2 linked regions of the Salinarimonas sp. genome follow. The protein of the gene in region 1 interacts with the protein of each later gene in a pairwise test. Links are inferred from orthologs where the notes say so. Each region holds a gene or a part of one and is shown on either strand. Other genes may lie near its edges.

What was found.
Region 2: the proteins of ABL310_RS01555 (region 1) and ABL310_RS06430 interact in binary tests that used the Escherichia coli proteins (3 or more experiments, as listed by UniProt). The link is inferred for Salinarimonas sp. from one-to-one orthologs.

The regions. Positions count from the first base shown.
Region 1 is NZ_CP157794.1:327,394-335,770, reverse strand. The notes cover bases 3,278-6,798. They hold ABL310_RS01555 (2-oxoglutarate dehydrogenase E1 component), read right to left. Parts: upstream 6,442-6,798; coding sequence 3,478-6,441; downstream 3,278-3,477. Other genes in these bases: sucD (succinate--CoA ligase subunit alpha), read right to left, coding at 6,625-6,798; odhB (2-oxoglutarate dehydrogenase complex dihydrolipoyllysine-residue succinyltransferase), read right to left, coding at 3,278-3,398. In the rest of the region: ABL310_RS01570 (AprI/Inh family metalloprotease inhibitor), read left to right, coding at 1-556; lpdA (dihydrolipoyl dehydrogenase), read right to left, coding at 649-2,052; more of odhB, read right to left, coding at 2,127-3,277; more of sucD, read right to left, coding at 6,799-7,509; sucC (ADP-forming succinate--CoA ligase subunit beta), read right to left, coding at 7,531-8,377. UniProt on the Escherichia coli protein: E1 component of the 2-oxoglutarate dehydrogenase (OGDH) complex which catalyzes the decarboxylation of 2-oxoglutarate, the first step in the conversion of 2-oxoglutarate to succinyl-CoA and CO(2).
Region 2 is NZ_CP157794.1:1,376,534-1,381,922, reverse strand. What follows is about bases 2,429-5,389. They hold ABL310_RS06430 (ABC-F family ATP-binding cassette domain-containing protein), read right to left. Parts: upstream 4,872-5,389; coding sequence 2,985-4,871; downstream 2,429-2,984. Other genes in these bases: ABL310_RS06420 (DinB family protein), read right to left, coding at 5,211-5,389; ABL310_RS06425 (hypothetical protein), read left to right, coding at 5,039-5,224. In the rest of the region: ABL310_RS06445 (ATP-binding protein), read left to right, coding at 1-126; ABL310_RS06440 (Uma2 family endonuclease), read left to right, coding at 233-832; ABL310_RS06435 (VWA domain-containing protein), read left to right, coding at 924-2,252. UniProt on the Escherichia coli protein: Genetic data indicate it may be involved in ribosome assembly or function.

The DNA of each region.
Region 1 (8,377 bases):
GGCGACCGTCCTCGCGCTCGGCGCCTGCCAGTCCGCCCGGTTCGGCGGGCCGCAGCGCCCGGTCGTCGCGACCTCGCCCGGCGTCATCACCACGACGCCGCTCGAGCCCGGCATCGCGGCTCCGGCCGGCGTGGTCGAGGCCGAGCCGCTCGCCCCGCCGCCCGGCACGGGCGTCCTCGGCGACGGGCTCACGCAGTCGGACCAGATCGTCTCCGACGTGCCGTCCTCGCCGCAGGTGGCCGCCATCCCCGCCCCGGCGCCGGCGCAGCCGCGCGTGTCCCGCACGACCTTCGTGGGCACCTGGCGCGCCAGCGAGCCCGGCGGCGGCTCCTGCCGCGTGACGCTCTCCTCCTCGCCCTCGCTCGACCTCTACCGCGCCTCGACCTCGGGCTGCGCGAACGAGGACCTCAGCCGCATCTCGGCCTGGGACCTGCGCAACGACGAGATCTACCTCTATCGCCAGGGCGGCGCCGTGGCCGCACGCCTGCGCGCCTCGCCGGGCGCGATGCAGGGCGTCCTGTCCCGCTCCGGCGCGCCGGTGGCGCTGGCCCGCTGAGGCCGCCCGCAGCGCGTTACACCTGAAAAGAGAAAGCCCCGGGTCGCGGCGCGGCCCGGGGCTTTTCCGTTCGTCCACGGTGGGCGGCGCCCTCACATGTGCAGCGCGCGCTTCTCCACCGCCAGCGCGGCTTCCTTCACCGCCTCGGCCAGAGTCGGGTGGGCGTGGCAGGTGCGCGCCACGTCCTCGGAGGAGGCGCCGAACTCCATCGCCACCGCGATCTCGTGGATGAGGTTGCCGGCCTCGGGGCCGACGATGTGGGCGCCGAGCACGCGGTCGGTCTCGGCATGGGCGAGGACCTTGACGAAGCCGTCGGTCATCAGGTTCGCCTTGGCGCGGCCGTTGGCCGTGAAGGGGAACTTGCCGACGTTGTAGGGGATGCCCTGCGCCTTCAGGTCCTCCTCCGTCGCGCCGACGGCGGCGACCTCCGGATAGGTGTAGACCACGTTGGGGATCACGCCGTAATTCACGTGCCCGCCCTTGCCGGCGAGGAGTTCGGCCAGCGCAACGCCCTCGTCCTCGGCCTTGTGGGCGAGCATCGGGCCCGTGATCACGTCGCCGATGGCGTAGATGCCCGCGACGTTGGTGGCGAAGTGCCCGTCGGTGACGACGCGGCCCTTGTCGTCCCTGGCGACGCCGACCTCGTCCAGCCCGAGCCCGTCCGTGTAGGGCCGCCGGCCGACCGCCACGAGCACGACGTCGGCCTCGATGGTCTCGGCCTCCCCGCCCTTGGCCGGCTCGACCTTCAGCGTCACGCCCGCGTCCGTCGCGGTCGCCTCGGTGACCTTGGACGACAGCTTGAAGGTCATGCCCTGCTTGGTGAGGATCTTCTGGAACTGCTTCGCCGTGTCGGCGTCGATGCCGGCGAGGATGCGGTCGAGATACTCGATCACGGTCACCTTGGCGCCGAGCCGCCGCCAGACCGATCCGAGCTCGAGCCCGATCACGCCGCCGCCGATCAGCACGAGGTGCTCCGGGACCGTCTCCAGATCGAGCGCGCCCGTGGAGGAGACGATGCGCTTCTCGTCGATCGCGACGCCCGGCAGCGCGGTCACCTCCGAGCCCGTGGCGATGACGATGTTCTTCGTCTCGAGCGTGGTCGTCGCGCCGTCCTCGGCGGTCACCTCGACCTTGCCCGGCGCGACGATGCGGCCCGCCCCGTGGTGGGCGTCGATCTTGTTCTTCTTGAGCAGGAACTCGACGCCCTTGGTGTTGCCCTCGATCGCCTGGTCCTTGAAGGAGAGCATCTTCTTCAGGTCGAGCTTGGGCTCGCCCACCCCGATGCCGAAGGCGTCGAAATGGTGGGCGGCCTCCTCGAACAGATGCGAGGCGTGCAGCAGCGCCTTCGAGGGGATGCAGCCCACGTTGAGGCAGGTGCCGCCATGCGCCTTGCGCTTCTCGACGACGGCGGTCTTCAGCCCGAGCTGCGCCGCGCGAATGGCGCAGACGTATCCGCCCGGGCCGGTACCGATGATGACGAGATCGTAGGTGGACATGCAGCGAGCCTCGAATTCATGGGCGGCGCGCGGCGGTCCGCGCGCCGGAAAAGTGAAGAGCGATCAGGGGAGGATCACAGATCCAGCACGAGCCGCGCCGGGTCCTCCAGGGCTTCCTTCACCCGCACGAGGAAGGTCACGGCCTCCTTGCCGTCGACGATGCGGTGGTCGTAGGAGAGCGCCAGATACATCATCGGGCGCACCACGACCTGGCCGCCGCGCACCACGGGGCGCTCCTCGATGCGGTGCATGCCGAGGATGCCGGACTGGGGCGCATTGAGGATCGGCGTCGACATCAGCGAACCGTAGATGCCGCCGTTGGTGATGGTGAAGGTGCCGCCCTGCATCTCGTCGATGGAGAGCTTGCCGTCGCGGGCCTTCTTGCCGAAGACGCCGATCTGCTTCTCGATCTCGGCGATCGACATCTGGTCGGCGTCGCGCACCACCGGCACGACGAGGCCCTTCTCGGTGCCGACCGCGATGCCGACGTGGTAGTAGTTCTTGTAGACGATGTCCTGCCCGTCGATCTCGGCGTTGACGGCCGGGAGCTCCTTGAGCGCCTGCACGCAGGCCTTGGTGAAGAAGCCCATGAAGCCGAGCTTCACGCCGTGCTTCTTCTCGAATACGTCCTTGTAGGTCTTGCGCATCTCCATCACGGCCGACATGTCGACGTCGTTGAACGTCGTGAGCATGGCCGCGGTGTTCTGCGCGTCCTTGAGGCGGCGCGCGATGGTCTGGCGCAGCTTCGTCATGCGCACGCGCTCCTCGCGCGAGGCGTCGTCCGGCGCGGAGGGCGCGCGCATCTGCGCGGGGGCTGGGGCCGGCGCCGTGGGAGCCGTCGCGCCCCCGCCCGCGATGGCGGCGAGCATGTCGCCCTTGGTGACGCGCCCGTCCTTGCCGGAGGCCGCGACCTGCGCGGGATCGACGCCGCTCTCGCGGGCGAGGCGGCCGACCGCCGGGCCGTGATCCTCGGTCGAGAGGCCGGTCTTGGGCGCGTTGCCGTACCCCTGCGTCTGCACCGCGGGCTCCGCGGCCTTGGCGGCGGGCTTCTCCTCGGCCTTTTCCGGCGCCTTCTCGGCCTTCTTGGCCGGCGCCGCCGCCGCGGACGCGCCCTCGTCGATCGTGCCGAGCACGCCGCCGGGCTCGACCGTTGCGCCCTCCGCCTGCGCGATCTCGGCGATCACGCCGGACGCCGGCGCGTTCACCTCGAGCGTGACCTTGTCGGTCTCGAGCTCGACGAGCGGCTCGTCGGCGCTCACCGCCTCGCCGGGCTTCTTGAACCAGCGGGCGATGGTCGCTTCGCTGACGGATTCGCCCAATGTGGGTACGCGGATCTCTGTGGCCATCGGTTCGGGTCGCTTCGGTCGGAGGAGGAGGGGCGGGCGCCCGCCGCACGGGAGGCGGCGGGCGGCGGGGAGGCCGGGATCAGCCGGCGTAGACCTCGTCGAGGAAGGCCTGGAGCTGGTGGAGGTGCTTCGACATCAGGCCCGTCGCCGTCGCCGCGGAGGCCGGGCGGCCGGCGTAGCGCGGACGCGAGACCTTGGAGCCCGCGTGCCGCAGCACCCACTCGAGGTAGGGCTCGACGAAGGTCCAGGAGCCCATGTTCTTGGGCTCCTCCTGGCACCAGACCACGTCGGCGTTCTTGAAGCGCGAGAGCTCCTGCTGCAGCGACTTGAGCGGGAACGGGTAGAGCTGCTCCACGCGCATGAGGTAGACGTCGTTGACGCCGCGCTTCTCGCGCTCCTCGAACAGGTCGTAATAGACCTTGCCCGAGCACAGCACCACGCGGCGGATCTTGTCGTCGCGCACCAGCTGGATCTCGCCGACGCCGTAGTGCGCATCGTCGTGCAGGATGCGGTGGAAGGCCGAATCCGGGCCGAAATATTCCGCCGTCGAGACGCAGCGCTTGTGGCGGAGCAGGCTCTTGGGCGTCATCAGGATGAGCGGCTTGCGGAACTCGCGCTTCAGCTGACGGCGCAGGATGTGGAAGTAGTTCGCCGGCGTCGAGACGTTGGCGACCTGCATGTTGTCCTCGGCGCACATCTGCAGGAAGCGCTCGAGCCGGGCCGAGGAGTGTTCCGGCCCCTGGCCCTCGTAGCCGTGCGGCAGCAGGCAGACGAGGCCCGACATGCGCAGCCACTTGCGCTCGCCCGAGGAGACGAACTGGTCGAAGACCACCTGCGCGCCGTTGGCGAAGTCGCCGAACTGCGCCTCCCAGAGCGTCAGCGCGTTCGGCTCGGCCAGCGAATAGCCGTACTCGAAGCCGAGCACCGCCTCCTCCGAGAGCATCGAGTTGATGACCTCGTAATGCGCCTGGTCCTCGGCGATGTGGTTGAGCGGCGTGTAGCGCTCCTCCGTCTCCTGGTCGAGGAGCACGGAATGGCGCTGCGAGAAGGTGCCGCGCTCGCAATCCTGGCCGGACAGGCGCACGCGGTGGCCTTCGAGCAGCAGCGAGCCGAAGGCCAGCGCCTCGGCGGTCGCCCAGTCGATGCCCACGCCGCTCTCGATCATCCGGCGACGGTTGTCGAGGAAGCGCTTGATCGTGCGGTGGACGGCGAAGCCCTCCGGCACGGTGGTGAGCGCCTCGCCGATCTGCTTGAAGACCTCGTCGTCGATGCCGGTGCGCCCGCGGCGGGGATCGTCGACGTCCTCCTTCACGGCCTTGAGGCCGGCCCAGCGGCCGTCGAGCCAGTCCGCCTTGTTCGGCTTGAAGGCGGTGGCCGTATCGAACTCCTCGTCGAGGCGCTTGCGGAAGGAGGTCTTCATCTCCTCGATCTCGGCCTCGGTGACGACGCCGTCGGCGACGAGCTTCTTGGAGTAGAGCTCCAGCGCCGAGGGGTGCTGGCGGATGATCTTGTACATCCGCGGCTGGGTGAAGGACGGCTCGTCGCCCTCGTTGTGGCCGTAGCGCCGGTAGCAGAACATGTCGATGACGACCGGCTTCTGGAAGCGCTGCCGGTACTCCGTCGCGACCTTGGCGGCGAAGACGACCGATTCCGGATCGTCGCCGTTGCAGTGCAGGATCGGCGCCTCGACCATCTTCGCCACGTCGGACGGGTAGGGCGAGGACCGCGAGTAGCGCGGGTTCGTGGTGAAGCCGATCTGGTTGTTGATGATGAAGTGGATCGAGCCGCCGGTGCGGTGGCCCTTGAGGCCCGACAGCCCGAGGCACTCGGCCACGACGCCCTGGCCGGCGAAGGCCGCGTCGCCGTGGAGCAGCAGCGGCAGAACCGCGGTGCGCAGGTCCGGCGGGCAGCCGTGCTGGTCCTGCTTGGCGCGCACCTTGCCGAGCACCACGGGATCGACGATCTCGAGATGGGACGGGTTCGCGGTCAGCGAGAGATGGACGTTGTTGCCGTCGAAGGTGCGGTCGGACGAGGCGCCGAGATGGTACTTCACGTCGCCCGAGCCCTCCACCTCGTCGGGGGCGAAGGAGCCGCCCTTGAACTCGTGGAACAGCGCGCGGTGCGGCTTGCCCATCACCTGGGTGAGGACGTTGAGGCGGCCGCGATGGGCCATGCCGAGCACGATCTCCTTCACGCCGAGATTGCCGCCGCGCTTGATGATCTGCTCGAGCGCGGGGATCAGCGCCTCGCCGCCGTCGAGGCCGAAGCGCTTGGTGCCGGTGTACTTGAGATCGAGGAACTTCTCAAAGCCCTCGGCCTCGATCAGCTTGTTGAGGATGGCGCGCTTGCCCTCGCGGGTGAAGGCGATCTCCTTGTCCGGGCCCTCGATGCGCTCCTGGATCCAGGCCTTCTCGACCGGGTCGGAGATGTGCATGAACTCGACGCCGAGCGTCTGGCAATAGGTGCGCTCGAGGATCGCCAGGATCTCGCGGATGGTCCCGAACTCGAGGCCGAGCACCATGTCGAGGAAGATCTTGCGGTCGTAGTCCTCGGGCGTGAAGCCGTAATGCGCCGGCGAGAGCTCCTCGTCGGAGACGCGCTTCTCGAAGCCGAGCGGGTCGAGGTTGGCGTGCAGATGGCCGCGCATGCGGAAGGCGCGGATCATCATCAGCGCTTTCAGCGAATCGCGGGTGGCCTGCTGCACCTCCGCCTGGCTGATCTCGACGCCGCGCCCCTGCGCCTTCTTCTGGATCTTCTCGCCGAGGCTCTTCTCGACCTGCGCCCAGTTGCCGTCGAGCGCGGAGACGAGCTCGCCGTTCATCGGGATCGGCCAGTTCGGCCGCTTCCAGGAGGCGCCCTTCGCGTTCTTGGCGACGGTCGCGCTCTCCTCCTTCATCGCCCCGAAGAAGGCCTGCCACTCGGCGTCCACCGAGCGGGGGTCCTGCGTGTAGGCGGCGTAGAGATCCTCGATGTACGCGGCGTTGGTGCCGGAGAGGAAGGAGGTCTGGAGGAAACCTTCGTTGGCGTCGGTCTGGCGTGCCATGGCGATCTTACGTCCGTTTCGGCGCGGCGTCCCGCGCCTGCAGGTGTGAGGGCGAGAAGCCGCCCCCGGCTCGGTCGATCCGGTCGCCCGATCGGGCCCCCCGTTCCGGATCGGGTGGAGGACGCGAATCCTATCGCGGCCTCCCTTCGCGCGACGTTAACCGTCGCATCCGTTCACGCGGCCTCAGCCCTTGAGGACCTCGACCAGCGTCTTGCCGATGCGGGCCGGGGACGGGGACACCTTGATGCCCGCCGCCTCCATGGCCGCGATCTTGTCCTCGGCGCCGCCCTTGCCGCCGGAGATGATGGCGCCGGCATGGCCCATGCGGCGGCCGGGAGGGGCGGTGCGGCCGGCGATGAAGCCGACCATCGGCTTCTTGCGCCCGCGCTTGGCCTCGTCCGCGAGGAACTGCGCCGCGTCCTCCTCGGCCGAGCCGCCGATCTCGCCGATCATGACGATCGACTCGGTCTTGTCGTCGGCGAGGAAGAGCTCGAGCATGTCGATGAACTCGGTGCCCTTGACCGGGTCGCCGCCGATGCCGACGGCGGTGGTCTGGCCCAGGCCCTCGTTCGAGGTCTGGAACACGGCCTCGTAGGTGAGCGTGCCGGAGCGCGAGACGATGCCCACCGAGCCCTTCCTGAAGATGTTGCCCGGCATGATGCCGATCTTCGATTCGCCGGCGGTGACCACGCCCGGGCAGTTCGGCCCGATGAGCCGCGACTTCGAGCCCGAGAGCGCGCGCTTCACCTTCACCATGTCGAGGACGGGGATGCCCTCGGTGATGCAGACGATGAGCGGGATCTCGGCGTCGACGGCCTCCAGGATCGCGTCCGCGGCGCCCGGGGGCGGCACGTAGATCACCGAGGCGTCGGCGCCGGTGGCCTCGCGGGCCTCCACGACCGTGTCGAAGACGGGCAGGCCCAGATGCGTCGAGCCGCCTTTACCGGGGCTCGTGCCGCCGACCATCTTGGTGCCGTAGGCGATGGCCTGCTCGGAATGAAAGGTCCCGTTCTTGCCGGTGAAGCCCTGGCAGATGACCTTGGTGTTGGCGTCGATGAGAATGGACATGAGAGTTCGGCGTCCTTCGGCTCACGCGCCGCGCACGGCGTTGACGATCTTCTGGGCGGCGTCGTCGAGGTCGTCGGCGGGGATGACGTTGAGGCCCGACGAGCGGATGATCTCCTTGCCTTCCTCGACGTTAGTGCCCTCGAGACGCACCACGAGCGGGACCTGCAGGCCCACCGCCTTCACCGCCGCGATCACGCCGCGCGCGATGACGTCGCACTTCATGATGCCGCCGAAGATGTTGACGAGGATGCCCTTCACGTTCGGGTCGGCGGTGATGATCTTGAAGGCCGCGGTGACCTTCTCCTCCGAGGCGCCGCCGCCGACATCGAGGAAGTTCGCCGGCTCCTCGCCGTATAGCTTGATGATGTCGAGCGTCGCCATCGCGAGGCCGGCGCCGTTGACCATGCAGCCGATCGTCCCGTCGAGGGCGATGTAGGCGAGGTCGTACTTCGACGCCTCGATCTCCTTGTCGTCCTCCTCCGTCAGGTCGCGCAGCTCGGCGACCTCGGGATGGCGGAACATCGCGTTCGAATCGAAGGAGACCTTCGCGTCGAGGCAGCGCAGCTGGCCGTCCTTGGTGACGATCAGCGGGTTGATCTCGAGCATCTCCATGTCCTTCTCGACGAAGGCCGCATAGAGCTTCTTCACGAGATCCGCCGCCTGCTTGGCGAGATCGCCCGAGAGGCCGAGCGCCTTCGCCACGGCGCGGCCGTGATGCGGCATCACGCCGGTGACGGGATCAACCGTGAGCGTGACGATCTTCTCGGGGGTCTTGTGCGCCACCTCCTCGATGTCCATCCCGCCTTCGGTCGAGACGACGAAGGCGACGAAACCGGTGGCGCGATCCACGAGAGCGGAGAGGTAGAAC
Region 2 (5,389 bases), 1.0 Mb from region 1 along the record:
ATCGCCAAGTCGCTCGCCGAGCTGCACGGCGGCAGCCTGCGCATCCGCTCCCAGGTCGCGGTGGGAACGGTGGTGATGATCCACCTGCCGCTGCGCGGCGCCCAGGCGCTGTCGAACGCGGCCTGAGGGCCGGCCGCCCTCCCCGCTCGCTGGAGGGCAGGGAAAGCCACCCTGGCGCCGCGAGACGTGATAGGCTCCGCCATCCGCATTCGCCGCCGCATGGGAGCCCCCGATGGCCGTCGCCGAGCCGTTGCCGATGTCCGCCGACGCGTTCCTCGCCTGGATCGTGGGCGAGAGCGAGCGCTGGGAGCTCGTCGACGGCGTGCCGCTGCGGATGATGGCGGGGGCGAAGCGGAGCCACAATGTGGTCGCGAGCAACATTCTCGTCGCCCTCGCGCCTGCGGCGAAGCGGCGGGGCTGCCGCACCACCGCGAGCGACACCGCCGTGCGCACCGGGCCGGTGAACGTGCGCTTCCCGGACGTCGTGGTCGATTGCGGCCCGCCCGACCCCGCGGCCCGCGAGGCCGCGAGCCCCACCCTGGTCGTCGAGGTGGCCTCGCCCGGCACCTCCGTCGTAGACCTCACCGACAAGCTCGACGAATACCGCCGTCACGAGGCGATCCGCCTGATCCTGCTCGTCGAGCCGGACGTGGTCGCCGCCAAGCTCTACCGCCGCGACGCCGCCGGCGGCTGGACCATGGAACGCCACGACGACCCCGCCGCGCGCATCGCCCTCCCCGAGATCGGCGCGGAGCTGGCGCTGGGGGACGTGTACGACACGCTGGAGCCGGGGCGGCGGTGGCGGGTGGTGGGGGATGAGGGGGCGGGGTGATGCGGGGGCGATCTTCGGGCGTCCCGCGCTACGCATGGTGCGTCGCCCGATCTGGACACGCGTGAGCTGCACGCCTAGGCTCGACACCGCCATGCCCACGCTCGCCAAGGGCGCCAACGCCCCGCTTCCCGCCACGGCCGCGACGGTCCGCATCCGCTGGACCTCCGCCACGCTCGCCGATGTCGACGTGTCCGCATTCCTGCTCGCCTCCGGCGGCAGGGTGCGCGGGGACGACGACATGGTCTTCTACGGCCAGCCCGCCCCTGGCCGCGAGCGGGTGCGGCAGACCGCGCTGGCGCGATCCCTCGGCGCGGCGCGGGAGACGGTTTTCGCCGTCGACCTCGCCGGCATGGAACCCGAGGTCGAGACCGTCGCCTTCGCCGCCGTGGTTCCGGCGGAGGCGCCCGGCCGTCGGCTGGCCGATCTGGCCTCCCTCGAGGCGCTGGTCGAGGCCGAGGGAGCCACCCTGTCCTTCGCCGTCGATCTCGCCGGCGCGAGCGAGGCGGCGATGACGCTCGTCACGCTCTATCGACGCGACGGCGCGTGGAAGATCCGCGCCGTGGGACAGGGCTTCGACGGCGGGCTGAAGCCGCTGGCCGAGAGCTACGGCGTCGCGGTCGAGGACGAGCCCGCGGCGCCGCCGGCGCCGAGCCCGGAAGACACCCGCGTCGTCGACCTGCGCAAGCGCCTCGTCGATCTCGCGAAGCGTGATCCCGCGCTCGCGGCCTCTGCCGAGACGGCGCTCGTCAGCCTGGAGAAGCGCGGCGTCGCCGGCCTGCGCGGCAAGGTCGCCCTCGTCCTCGACATCTCCGGCTCGATGCGGGACATGTTCAAGGACGGGCGCGTCGGCGACCTCGTCCGCCGCGTGCTGGCAACCGCGCTGCCCATCGACGACGACGGCGAGATCGACGTCTTCCTCTTCGGCGTCGGCGCGCACGCCCACGGGCCGGTGACGGAGCGCAGCTACCGCCTCTTTCCCGAGGAATGCCAGCGCCGCTACGGCTTCGAGCCCGGCACCAAGTACGGCGAGGCGATCGAGCTCGTGCGCGCGACATACCGCCCGCGTTTCGGCGACGGCCTGCCGGTCTACGTCGTCTTCGTCACCGACGGCGGAACGCAGGACGTCCGCAAGTCCAAGGACGCCATCACCGCGGCGGCGGCCGAGCCGATCTTCTGGCAATTCGTCGCCATCGGCGAGCACGAGGGCAAGGCCCCCGCCAAGATCGGCCGCACGCTGCCGCGCGGCTTCGACTTCCTCGCCATGCTCGACACGATGCCCGGCCGCGTCGTCGACAATGCCGGCTTCTTCGCGGTCCCCGACCCCTCCGCGCCGACGGACGCGGAACTCTACGACATGATGTTCGAGGAATTCCCCGATTGGCTGCGCGAGGCGCGCCGCGCGGGGGTCCTGCGCGGCTAAGGCGCGGGGGCCGCACCGCGCCATCCCCGCAGGGGATGGAGTCGGCCCGCAGCGCCAGCGGGTGGGGAGAGCCGTTCGGCGAAGATTTTCCTTCCCTGTAGGGGAAGGTGGACGGGCGGCGCAGCCGACCGGACGGATGGGGCGCGGCGCGAAGCGGCGCGTTCGGCGAAGCCGAATCCCTCCGGTTCCGGCCGGCCGCCGCCGTCCCCTTCGGCTTCGCCGAACGCGCGTGCCGCGCGCCCCATCCGTCTCGCCGCTGCGCGGCGATCCACCTTCCCCTACAGGGAAGGAACCCGCGCGGTGGAGGGGTGACCCGCCGGCCGCGCGCGGTACGGGGCGCGCGCACGTTTCCGCCGAGGATACGCTTCAACGCCATGTCCGACCCTCCGGACGCGAAGGTGCGCGGATCGCCGAGGGCTGGGAAGGCCGGCAGAATGCGCGTTTCGCGGGGACTTTCCGTTCACCGTCGTGCGGGGCCAAGGAAACGTCGCGGCCCACCCCCGCCGCCCCCCGGTCATTCCCGGCCGGAGCGCGCTCGCGCGCGGAGGGATAAGGGGGGCCCAGCACGACTCGCCCGCCGCGAAAGCGGCGTCCGCATGGCGGCGACCAGCCGCCTGGTCGGCGGCCTATAGCGCGCCTTCGGCGCGACATTTTGCGCTGGGTTCCCTTCCCCTGCGCCGCTTCGCGGCTCCGGCCGGGAATGACAGCGGTGCGCGTCCCCCAACCGAGCGCCTATCCCCCCGCCGCCTCCAACTCCCCCGATACCGCGAGCCATTCCTCTTCCGCCGCGGCCAGAGCATGCGCCGCCTCGGCGCGCTTCCTGGCGAGGTCCGAGGCCTTCGCCGCGTCCTTCTGGAAGGCCGTGCCGTCGGCGAGCGCCGCGTCGATCTTCTCGATCAGGCCCGTCATCTTCTCGATGCGCGCCTCGAGCGCGTCGCGCTGCTTGCGCAGGGGTCCGAGCGCGACGCGGCGCTCGGCGGCGGCGCGGCGCTCGCCCTGGCGGGCGGCCTTCTCGGCGCGCTCGACGGCGTCGCGGGCGGGGTCGCGCGCGGGGTCGAGGCCGCCGGAGAGGACGAGGCGGCGATACTCGTCCATGTCCCCGTCGAAGGGCTTCACCGTGCCGTCGGCGACGACCCAGAGCCGATCGGCGCAGGCCTCGATCAGGAAGCGATCGTGGCTCACGAGAATGACCGCCCCCTCGTAGTCGTTGATCGCCTCGATCAGGGCCTGGCGCGATTCGATGTCGAGATGGTTCGTCGGCTCGTCGAGGATGAGGAGGTGCGGCCCGTCGAAGGCGGCGAGGCCGAGCAGCAGCCGCGCCTTCTCGCCGCCCGAGAGCTTCGCCACCGGCGTGTCCGCCTTCGCGCCGGAAAAGCCGAAGCGGGCGGCGCGGGCGCGGATCCTCGCCTCGGGCGCCTCGCGCATGCGCTCGGCGACGTGGCCGTAGGGCGTGTCCTGGAGGCGCAGCTCGTCGAGCTGATGCTGGGCGAAATAGGCGACGTCGAGCTTCGGCGAGGCGACGACCCGGCCGTCGAGCGGGTCGAGGCGGCGGCCGACGAGCTTGCAGAAGGTGGACTTGCCGTTGCCGTTGGCGCCGAGCAGCGCGATGCGGTCGTCGGGCAGGACGGTGAGGTCGAGGCGCTTGAGGACGACGCGCTCGCCGTAGCCGGCCTGCACCTTGTCGACGCGCACCAGCGGCGGGGAGAGGGGCTTGTCCGGGCTCGGCAGGTCGAAGGGAAGCGTCGTCTCCTCGATCACGCCGGCGATCGGCGTCATCTTCTCCAGGCGCTTGAGGCGCGACTGCGCCTGGCGCGCCTTCGAGGCCTTGGCGCGGAAGCGGTCGACGAAGGCCTGGAGGTGCTTGGCCTCCGCCTCCTGCTTCGCCTTCGCCTTGGCCTGGAGCGCGGCCTGCTCGGCGCGCTGGCGGGCGAAGGAGGTATAGCCGCCGCGATAGAGCGTGAGCTTCGCCTCGCCGAGGTAGAGGATATGGTCCACCGCCTCGTCGAGGAGCTCGCGGTCGTGGCTGATGACGAGCGCGGTGTGCGGGTAGCGCGCGAGGTAGTCGTAGAGCCAGAGCGTGCCCTCGAGATCGAGATAGTTCGTCGGCTCGTCGAGCAGCAGCAGGTCCGGCTCGGTGAAGAGCACGGCGGCGAGCGCGACGCGCATGCGCCAGCCGCCGGAGAAGTCCGCGCAGGGCCGCGCCTGGGCGGCCGAATCGAAGCCGAGCCCGTGCAGGATCGCGGCGGCGCGGGCGGGGGCGGCGTGGGCGCCGATGTCGGTGAGCCGCGTCTCGATCTCGGCCCGGCGCATGCCGTCGGCGTGCTCGGCCTCGGCGAGGAGGCGGGCGCGCTCGGTGTCGGCGGCGAGCACCACGTCGATCAGGCTCTCCGGCCCGCCGGGCGCCTCCTGCGCCACCGCGCCGATGCGCACGCCCTTGGGCATGCCGATCGTGCCGCTCTCGGGCGCGACCTCGCCCATCAGGATGCGGAACAGCGTGGTCTTGCCGGCGCCGTTGCGGCCGACGATGCCGACGCGCGCCCCGTCGGGCACGGCGAAGGAGGCCTTGTCGAGGAGGACGCGTTCGCCCAGCCGGTAGGTGAGATCGTTGACGTGCAGCATGGCGCCCTATCTCCCCCAGACCGCGCGTGTTGACAAGCGATGTGGAGAGTGGGGACAGGCGCGAGGAAACGTGACGACTGCCCTGAAACCGCCGCATTCGCGCCCTCGCGCGGCCACGAGGGGCCGGCTTTCATTCACAAGCTAACAAAGGTGATTCGCGTAGCCCCATGACCGACACCGCCCGCCACTTCTGCATCACCGCCATCATCGTCGCGCTGGCGACGCTCATCGCCGGTATCGCCGTCGCCGTCGACGCCATCGCGGCCTCGCGTCGCTGCGCGCCGCCGCCGGCCGTGTCCGTATCCTGCGCACCGCCGGCGCCGCTCGTCGAGATCGACCTCAAGCGGCCGTGATCGGTCGCACGGTGGCGCCGCCGCGCCCGGTCTCGCGGTGATAGAGAATCAGATCGAAGGACGGCGCCGTGCCCGCGAGCCGGGTGAGCAGCGCATGCGCCTGGCCGCGATGGTGTGTCTGGTGATTGAAGAAGTGGTCGAGCGCCGGGGCCAGCGGCTGGGTGA